Regions from separate parts of the Kosakonia pseudosacchari genome, predicted to be linked through region 1. Evidence: predicted binding sites of a transcription regulator. Region 1 holds the regulator's gene; the other holds the start of a gene.
The links. Region 1 encodes Fur, which represses iron uptake genes when iron is present. Its sites were predicted from a motif close to ATAATAATGAGAACNACTATCAA; they were not measured.

Region 1 (5,221 bases):
CGAGAAACCCGACGCGGTTTTGCGTGCTATTCGTCGCTATCTCGCTGAAAAGACAAATTGATTAAAAAGGCGGCGACTGGTCGTTTCAACGCGCCCGGTCGTTGGCGTGTCCGTTGTGCTGATGTATGATGGCGCGCTATTCAGCCCGGGCGCGCCGCCCGATTGCTTGTTTTTCCCGTAGTATTTAGATCATGGCTAAAGAACAAACGGACCGTACGACACTAGACCTGTTCGCGAATGAGCGTCGCCCGGGACGGCCGAAGACAAACCCGCTCTCGCGCGATGAACAGTTGCGCATCAACAAACGCAATCAGCTAAAACGCGATAAAGTTCGTGGGCTTAAGCGTGTCGAATTAAAACTCAACGTGGAAGCCGTCGATGCGTTAAACGAGCTGGCAGAAGCGCGAGATATGAGCCGCAGCGAGCTTATCGAAGAGATGCTGCTGGCGCAGCTGAAGGCATTGCGCGGCTAGCGAATCCTCCGAAACATCGTCGAAATAACACTTTCATGTGTCATACAGTGCAGTCCGACGCGATAGCAGTTTCCGCGTGCTTCCCTGTTCTGCTATGATTGCCCTTATCTGTGGGCGTAGCGCCACCACCATACTCATTAAGTTTCAAGAGGTTATTTTACTCATGGCAATTACAGGTATTTTCTTCGGCAGCGACACCGGCAACACCGAAAACATCGCGAAAATGATTCAGAGTCAGCTTGGTAAAGATGTTGCCGACGTACATGACATTGCCAAGAGCAGCAAAGAAGATATCGAAGGGTATGACATTCTGTTGCTCGGCATTCCTACCTGGTACTATGGTGAAGCGCAGTGCGACTGGGATGACTTTTTCCCGACGCTGGAAGAGATCGACTTTAACGGTAAATTAGTTGCGCTGTTCGGCTGTGGCGACCAGGAAGATTACGCGGAGTATTTCTGCGATGCGCTGGGCACCATTCGCGATATCATCGAACCGCGCGGCGCGACCATCGTTGGTCACTGGCCAACCGCGGGCTACCATTTTGAAGCCTCTAAAGGTCTGGCGGACGATGACCACTTCGTTGGCCTGGCGATTGACGAAGACCGTCAACCCGAGCTGACTTCCGAACGCGTTCAAAAATGGGTAAAACAGGTTCGCGAAGAGTTGCACCTGGACGATATCCTTAATGCCTGAGTTTTTTTACGGCGTAATCTGTGGGTTACGCCGTATTAATAGATAAAAGCAATGGAAATAATTGCTACAAATTTTTAACTTTTTTCTCCATCGCTGTACAATAAGCCCTGCTAAACTGGGTGCCGCCGTAAAGGACTTTGCTGGCGACACCACGTTTTATAAGCTTACTTTACTTGAGGGCTTGCAGTTTTCATCCAGCCATGGCAGTTCTATAATGAGACGCATTACCCCAGGTGCATTCCTTATAACTTCCGCTAAGGAAGTGAATCGTATAGCAACAGGACAGATTCCGCATGACTGACAACAATACCGCATTAAAGAAGGCCGGCCTGAAAGTCACGCTTCCTCGGTTAAAAATCCTTGAAGTGCTTCAGGAACCGGATAACCATCATGTCAGTGCGGAAGATTTATACAAACGACTGATCGACATGGGCGAAGAGATCGGGCTGGCAACGGTTTACCGTGTACTGAACCAGTTTGATGACGCCGGGATTGTGACCCGTCATAACTTCGAAGGCGGCAAGTCCGTTTTTGAACTGACTCAACAACATCACCACGATCACCTGATCTGCCTCGATTGCGGCAAGGTGATTGAATTCAGTGATGACTCCATTGAAGCGCGTCAGCGTGAAATCGCCGCGAAACACGGTATTCGCCTGACTAACCACAGTCTTTACCTTTACGGCCACTGCGCCGAAGGTGACTGCCGCGAAGATGAACACGCGCACGACGCGAAATAATAGCGTTTAAAACCTAAAAGCCAGCCTGACGGTTGGCTTTTTTTTATCTGCAATAACGATAACGGCAAAAAAGAAAAACCCGGCAAGCTCGCGCCGCCGGGTTTAATCACCACATCACATTACGCTTTTACGCTGTCGACACGGCTAAAGCGTTTACCGTCCGGGCTGGCGGTGCGCACCTGCACTTCCCCGCTCACCTGCGGACGCGCTTTATCGTCGTAGCGCTGCCAGTTTTTGCCGCCGTCGGTTGAGAACTCAACCACCATGCCCGGGAAACTGGTATTGGCTTCCAGTTTTCCACCGACCACGCGAGCGCCCGGCACAGGCAAGCGATAGTGCACGCCCGCTTTGTCCAGTTTCGCCAGTTCACGATGGCCTAACAGATTAGCAAAGCGTTGCCAGTCCCTTTCCAGCGCTTTCACATCCACCAGATGTGTCTCACCGCCTTTGTATTCACGCCCGGCTTTGTAATCCTGCTCCCAGCCCGCGCGGTGCCATGCGCGTTCCGCCACCGAAATCATACGTGGATAGATCATGTACTCCATCTGATTATCGGTGCGCACCACCTCGCTCCACAGCTGCGCAGAAAGGCCATACGCACCCGGCCACGGTTTGTCGGACTTCGCGCTAAACGGGGTGCCATCGCGATCAAGCGAGGTTTCTGCGTTCTGCGGCATATTGTCCGGGGCGAAGCTGAATATCTTACGTTCATCGCTAAAACGCGTGCCCCAATAGTAACCGCTTTCGGCCGGGTTGACCTCATTCGGGAAGTCGAGATAAACGTAATCCGGGTTAGAGACCACCACGCGGAAACCTTTGTTCGCCCAGTCATTTACCGAGTCAAAACCGCCCCAGTAGAGCGTGTCCCAGAAGTTCACGTTGACATGATCGGTGGCGAACACCGACGCATCTTTGGCATCTTTCAAACCGTCCTGCCACGCCTGCATCGTGTCAATGCCGTGCGCTTTCACCAGCTTGCTGACCTCAACGCCAAAATAGCTGGAGAGATGTTCAACGTCGGCAACTTTGCCCTCTTTGATCATCGCCTGGCAGGCTTGCGATTTCGCCCACGGCTTATCCTGATTGCTCTGATCAATAATGCCTTTGCCCGCTTCCGGTTTTTTCTGATCCGTATAACCGGCGCCCAGATAGATATTTTTCGCTTCGTCGCCACCAAAATGCCAGGTATTCAGCGGCAGTCCGGCTTCTTTATGCATCTGCTGGATTTCGCCAATCACTTTGTCTACAAAGTTACGCGACGAATCGAGGCACGGATTGAGATAGCCGGTGCGGTTATAGAACTGCACACCGGTGGTGTTGGAGGTATCCGTCGGATCCAGTAAACGGTACTGGTTCGCCTCTTTCTCTTTGCCCTCTTTCATCAGGCGCTCATACCGCGCTTCCATAGAGATTACCGCGGCACGCGCATGAGCTGGCATATCGATTTCCGGGATCACTTCGATTTGTCGCGCTTTGGCGTATTTGAGGATTTCGATGTAATCGGCACGGCTGAAGTGACCGCTGCCGTTGTTATTGCTGTCCGGTCCGGAACCGAGCTGTGGCAACAGGCATGTTTTCTCACTCAAATCATGACAACGTTTACTGCCGATATCGGTCAGTTCTGGCAGACCGGGGATCTCAATGCGCCAGCCTTCATCATCCGTCAGATGGAAATGGAATTTGTTCAGTTTGTACGCCGACATCTGATCTAACAGGCGCAGTACCGCCGCTTTACTGTGGAAGTTGCGACCAACATCCAGCTGGATGCCGCGATAATCAAAACGCGGTGCATCTTTCGCTTCAAGCGCGGCAATCTTCATCTCGCCGGTGGCAGGAACGAGCGACAGCAGCGATTGCAGACCGTAGAACACGCCCGCCTGATCGTAGCCGGTCACCACGGTTTCTTTCGCGCCAATATGCAGACGGTACGCGCCAGACACCGCCTCATCGCCGCTAAAGGTGTTGCTGGCAATTTCAGTCCGTAGCGGATAACTGCCCTCTTTCACGCCCAGTAATGCAAAGCGTGATTTCACCGCATCTTGTGCATCGGCACTCAGCGCGGAGAGATCCAGCTTCACACCCTTACCCAAGTCGATATCCTGCCCGTGGATATTAACGTGCTGCGGCGTGGGCACAATCTGGCCGCGTAGCGATGCGAGATTTAGCGCTTTCACATCGCTATTTTTCTCAAAGCGCGCCTCGGCAGTCATCAGGATATTTTTGTCGTCCGGTGTGCGTTTCCACTGATTATCAAGCGGCGCAACAAAGCGGGATAAATCTTCCGTGTCCGTATTAGCAATCACTTTCGCCGTCGCGCCGTCGGCGGTGACGTACCAGCGCGGCAGCACATCCGTGATAAACAACTGCCAGTATTCATTGATAATCGGGATCTCTATCGCCTGCTTCGCCGGGAAACCGGTGAATTTGTCGGTCGGCTCCAGCTTATGCAAGTCGCCCATAATATGGGTCACTTTGAACTGATCGTTTGCCACCTCCAGCACCGGGCGAATGCTGTGAAAATAAATAGCCCAGCCTTTGTCGGTGACCGCGTCGCCATTATTGGTCAGGGTAATGACAGCTTTGTTGCAGGAGGCCCAATCCGCGCCGAGCTTCGCGCAGTCAACCCCGTGTTGCCCGGCGAAATTGTCTTTCACCGCATAGTTAAGATGAAACTGGCTGATAGCATCCACGGTACTCTGATTCGCCAGTGCCGCAGTGCTGCCCAGCATAGCCAGTACGGCACTGGCGAGCATACTTAAACGAACTGTTTTCATTACATATTCCTTGTAGTTTGCCGGGACGAACCCGGCAGGCGCTCATCAGAAAATGGTAAACGGTGCGATAACCATAAACTTCACATCACGCTCATCCTGGAAGATGTTGCCATAACCGCCGCTGTAGCTTGGGATATCGGAATGGTTGTCGTACTGAGTGAAATGCAGCTTGAACATCGTGCCTTTCGCACGTCCGTCCTGCAGAGTGTAAATCGCATCGAGGCTGTAAGAGGACTCTTTCAGGCGGTAGTTCGGATCGTAATAGGCATCTGGCGTTGCCATGTCAGCCGGTTTCGCATCCCAGGCGTAGGCGTAAGACGCGCCCACCGTCCAGCCCGGCAGGTTCCAGTTTTTCAGATCGTACATCGCACCGAAGAACACCGCTTTTTCGCCGTTGGCGTTAAAGTCAGAACGGTTATCCCACCAGATATCCAGCCGACCGTTGGATGAAGCGTAAGTCGGCGTCATACGTTGCAGGAAGTAGCCCTGCTGACCATCGGCTTTCACCCACGTTCCTTCCAGACGCAGATCGACCTGCCC
Region 2 (5,221 bases), 360 kb from region 1:
TTTCGTCACCCACACCACGTCGTTCATCAGCGCAGTATCGCTGCTGTCCGGGTTGGCGGTGCCATCTTTAAATCCGAGCAGGTTAACCGGCGTCTCTTTGCCTTTGCTGCGCGCCGCATGATCAGAGATAAACCCTTCCCGCTTCCAGCGCACGCTGAGTAAATCCGGCGTGTGCTTAATGATGTCACGCAGTGCGTGGATCACCGTGTCCTGCGTGTTGGCGCAAATCTGGAGCAGCAAATCGCCGTGACACAGTGCCGCATCAAGCGAATCGTTAGGGAAACGCGTCATCTTTTGCAGCTTTTTCGGCATCTGCGCGCGCAAACCAAAACGGTTGTCAAACAGCGATTCGCCCACGGAAACCGTCATCGTCAGGTTATCCGGCGCGATATACGCCCCAAGAATACCGGAGTCCATCGGCGGTAAGCGCGGGTTCGTTGTCTCCGGAGCCGGGCCGCCGGAGGTCAGAAACGAGATGCGCTGCGTCAATAAGCGGAACAGCCGTTCGAGATCGGCTTTATCCGCAGCCAGCACGTCAAACGCCACCAGCATCATTGACGCCTGCTGTGGCGTCAAAATTCCGGCCTGATGCGCACCTAAAAAAGGCTGTTTTTCCATACGCGCATCCGGTGAAAGCGTCCCCGGTGCGCTCTTCGGTGTTACCGCATGCGCGACCGGGCATCCGCCAGCCAGGGCAAGCGCGCCGCCCAGCGCGCCCATACTTTTCAATAAACGGCGCCGGGAAGGTTCGCTGACGTCGTTGTTATCATCTTGCTTCATGGTATTAGTCCAGCCCCAGCACGCCGCGCAACTGCGCCAAATCTTCCGCCAGTGTGGTGATCGGCCCTTTCAGCGCATTGCGGTCGGCGTCGGTCAACTTATCGTAGGTTTCATACCCGTCTTTAGTGCGGTATTTCGCAAGGATGGTATCCACTTTCTTAAAGTTGGCATCGACTTTCGCCAGCAGTTCGGCGTTATCTTTCTGCAGTTGCGGACGCAGCAAATCAACGATTTTCTGGGCGCCATCGACGTTGGCCTGGAAATCCCACAGATCAGTGTGGCTGTAGCGATCTTCTTCACCGCTGATTTTGCTCGCGGCCACTTCTTCAATCAGCCCGGCTGCGCCGCCGACCACTTTGGATGGCGGGAACGCCAGCTCATTAATACGTGTTTGCAGATCAGACACATCGGAGTAGAGCTGATCGGCATATTTGCCCATGTCCTTCGTGCTGTTATCGCCAAACAGCGCTTTTTCCAGACGATGGAAACCGGTGAATTTCGGATCGGCGGCTTTATGCTCGTAATCATCTTCGCGGGCATCAATGCTGCCATCGAGATCGGAGAAAAGCTCCGCAATCGGTTCAATACGCTCGTAGTGCTGGCGCGTCGGCGCGTACAGCGCTTTCGCTTTTTCAATATCGCCCGCTTTTACCGCCTCGGTGAATGCTTTGGTGCCGGAAACCAGCTGCGCCGTTTCGGCAACCACATACGCTTTATACTCGGTAATGGCTCCGCTCAGGCTCAGCAGCGCGTCACCTTTTGCCGCATCGGCCGTCGCCGCGCCTTTCACCACCAGCTTACCTTTCGGGTTGGTTAACAAACCGCAGGTCATCTCATACTCGCCTGGCTGTAAGTTGGCTGTCAGCTTCTGGCTGAAACCTGGCGCGATATTTTCACGCTCTTCAACCACCATCACGCCTTTGAGGATCTCCCACTCGAGCGCTTTCTGGCTGTGGTTGAGAATAATAAACTGCGTTTTACCCGCGTTAACCGTCAGGTTCATCGGCTCACACTGCTTGTCCGTAACCGTGACTTTCACCTGCGGGATATCTGCAGCCTGCACCGCGAAAGCGCTGGAGATAAATGCCGCCATCCCGGCCTGTAACGCACTACGACGAAAATGAATTGCCATGTCCTTTCCCTTAATTAGTATGTTGTAACTATAAAGCGATCGATTATGGTGCCGCCCGTGAAGGCTGCGCCCCCGCGCGAGGCGGTAAAACAAACATCACCAGCGCCGGGATCAGATAGATAAAGTAAACCACCACTTCGCTGACGCTTGGCGTTTCCTGATAACCAAAAATCCCTTCCAGCAGCGTACCGGTGAGGGAATGCGTGGTGAGCACATTACTGAAATCGAAGGCCACATCCTGAAAGTGGTTCCATAATCCCGCTTCGTGGAACGCGCGGATTGCGCCTGCGGCAAGCCCGGCGGCGACAAACAGAATAAACAGGCTGGTCCATTTGAAAAACGCGCCAAGGTTCAGACGCACGCCGCCCCAGTAAAGCAGAAAACCGAGCACCACCGCCGTGGCCAGCCCCAGCACCGCGCCCAGCGGCGGCCAGACGCCGACATCCTGCTGGAACGCCGCCAGCAGAAAGAACACCGATTCCAGCCCTTCGCGCGCCACGGCGAAAAAGACCATCAGGATCAGCGCCCAACCGTGGTTATGACTGCGCGCCAGCGCGCTGTCGACCGCCTGCTCCAGTTGCACTTTGACGTTGCGCGACACTTTGCGCATCCAGAACACCATCCAGGTGAGGATCACCACAGCGATCACCGCGACAATGCCTTCAAACAACTCCTGCTCTTTTTGCGGGAACTCGCCGGTGGTTTCGTTAATCGCAATGCCAAGCCCAAGACAGAGCGCAGCGGCAAGAAAAACACCAATCCACATCACACTTATCCAGCGCCCACGCTGGGTACGTTTCAGATAACTGGCAATCAGGCTGACGATCAGCGCCGCTTCGAGGCCTTCACGTAACATAATCAAAAATGGAACAAACATGGAGGAAACCCCTAATGTCATGCGCGGTCAACGGTTGCAAAGAAAAGTAAATTGCATTGATAGTGATTATCATTACGGCGCAAGGAAACTCAAGCGAAAAATGTTGAGAATGATAACTGGATGTAACCGCGTAGCAGGCTAACTGTGCGGGTTGGCGCGTTATGCCGAAGTGGCTGAAATAAAGCTAAAATATAGCTTACAAAACTTTAACTTTGTATTTACCCCACTCCGGCGCTATGGCTAAATAAACGCCCCGTTTCGTTTACCTGCAAAATTAAAGACATGACTAACTTCTTCCATTTTTTGCTGGCGCTGGTGGTGATCCTCGCGCTGGCCTGGCTGGTGAGTTTTGACCGCCGGCACATTCGTTTTCGCTTTATCCTGCAATTAATTGTCATTGAACTGGCGCTGGCGTGGTTCTTCCTGCACGCGCAAAGCGGATTAACGCTGATTAAATACGTTTCCGGCTTCTTTGAAGCGCTGCTGAAATTCGCGGGCGAAGGCACCAGCTTTGTCTTCGGCGGAATGAGCGAAAAAGGGCTGGCATTTATCTTCCTCGGCGTGCTGTGCCCTATCGTCTTTATCTCCGCGCTGATCGGCATTTTGCAGCACTGGCGTATTCTGCCCATTTTTATTCGTTTGATAGGCACATTGCTGTCAAAACTGAACGGCATGGGCAAACTGGAATCTTTCAATGCCGTCAGCTCGCTGATCCTCGGCCAGTCGGAGAACTTCATCGCCTATAAAGGCATTCTCGCGGATCTCTCCTCGCGCCGCCTGTTCACCATGGCAGCAACGGCGATGTCGACGGTGTCGTTGTCGATTGTCGGCGCTTATATGACCATGCTGGATGCGAAATATGTGGTCGCCGCGCTAGTCCTCAATATGTTCAGTACCTTCATTGTGCTGTCGGTGATTAACCCGACGCGCCCGGAAGCGGAAGCCGAGGTCAAACTGGAAAAGCTCCACGAATCGCAAAGCTTCTTTGAGATGCTCGGCGAGTACATCCTCGCGGGTTTCAAAGTGGCGATGATTATTCTGGCGATGCTGATTGGCTTTATTGCGCTGATTAGCGCCGTCAACGCCCTCTTCTCCACACTGTTCGGTATCAGTTTTCAGCAGATCCTCGGCTATGTCTTTTATCCGCTGGCATGGCTGATTGGTATCCCGCTTGGCGATGCGTTGAATGCCGGCAGTATCATGGCGACCAAACTGGTGGCGAACGAATTTGTGGCGATGATTGAGCTGCAAAAAATCGCCGCTCAGATGACACCGCGCGGGTTGGGTATTCTTTCCGTGTTCCTGGTATCGTTCGCCAACTTTGCCTCGATCGGCATTGTGGCAGGGGCAATTAAGGGGTTGAACGAGCAACAGGGAAATTCGGTTTCCCGTTTTGGTCTGCGCTTAGTGTACGGCGCAACGCTGGTGAGTTTGCTCTCAGCGGCATTTGCGGGCGTCGTGCTGTAAAAAAATGCCCCTCTCCTGCGGGAGGGGGCATTACATCAGAATTGCACGCAGACCGGCTGATCGACGCGCATCACCGATTCCTGGGCAAAGCGTGATTTGTAGATATCACGCAGCGCACCAATTTTCGTGTCACTTTGCGCATCCACACGGTGGATCAGCATCAGCGCTTTGCTTGGCTCCTTCGACACTTTCCCGTTGCTACCCAGCCACTGTCCCTGCGCATCAAATGTGGTCAACCCGTCACGAAAACGCGGTGTGACATCGTTATCCACATACTGCTGCCACTCCTGCGCGGTAATCGCTTTGCCGCCCTGGCGGGTTAAACCGTAATAGAGCGTGGTTTGCTGCATCTGGTTTTCCGCTTTGCAGGTTTGCGCAGCCGCATTCGGGTGTTTTCCCGCTGGCGAAACACACCCCGCCAGTAAACCCGCCATCATCAATGCAGTGAACCCTGTCTTTAACGTCATGTCGCTATCCTCATTGTTATTCGTTGTGAGATAACAGCGTAATTACAATTATTTAGCAATAAAAAAACCCGCCGCAGCGGGTTTTTCATAAGCGGTTATTTATTCAGCCTGTAAACGCGATGGCGGCGCAGAGCGGTAATGCGCATCTGCCTCGGCAAAACGCTGCTGCATCTGCGCGGAAGGCGCTTTGCCCAGCAGGCTAAACACCACAATGCCGATACTGCCGAAAACAAAGCCCGGAATGATTTCATACAGATCCAGCCAGGCGTAGTGTTTCCAGACAATCACCGTCACCGCGCCGATGATCATTCCCGCCAGCGCGCCGTTACGCGTCATGCGCGACCACATCACCGAGAACAGCACCACCGGGCCAAACGCCGCCCCGAAGCCCGCCCACGCATAACTTACCAGACCCAGCACGCGGTTTTCCGGGTTCGCCGCCAGCGCAATCGCCACCAGCGCCACCAGCAATACCATTGCGCGCCCTACCCATACCAG

Region 2: a site for Fur is predicted at 2,846-2,868, ahead of efeU (iron uptake transporter permease EfeU). Genes of this name have one in related genera too.

Annotation. Positions count from the first base shown of each region.
Region 1 covers NZ_CP063425.1:1,421,269-1,426,489, reverse strand. The annotation lists gene ybfF (esterase) at 1-61, shown strand, start outside; gene ybfE (LexA regulated protein) at 192-473, shown strand; gene fldA (flavodoxin FldA) at 637-1,167, shown strand; gene fur (ferric iron uptake transcriptional regulator) at 1,461-1,907, shown strand; gene IP581_RS06585 (beta-N-acetylhexosaminidase) at 2,027-4,681, opposite strand; gene chiP (chitoporin ChiP) at 4,727-5,221, opposite strand, start outside.
Region 2 covers NZ_CP063425.1:1,778,932-1,784,152, reverse strand. The annotation lists gene efeB (iron uptake transporter deferrochelatase/peroxidase subunit) at 1-780, opposite strand, end outside; gene efeO (iron uptake system protein EfeO) at 785-1,912, opposite strand; gene efeU (iron uptake transporter permease EfeU) at 1,956-2,789, opposite strand; gene IP581_RS08250 (NupC/NupG family nucleoside CNT transporter) at 3,072-4,256, shown strand; gene IP581_RS08245 (DUF3574 domain-containing protein) at 4,292-4,723, opposite strand; gene putP (sodium/proline symporter PutP) at 4,823-5,221, opposite strand, start outside.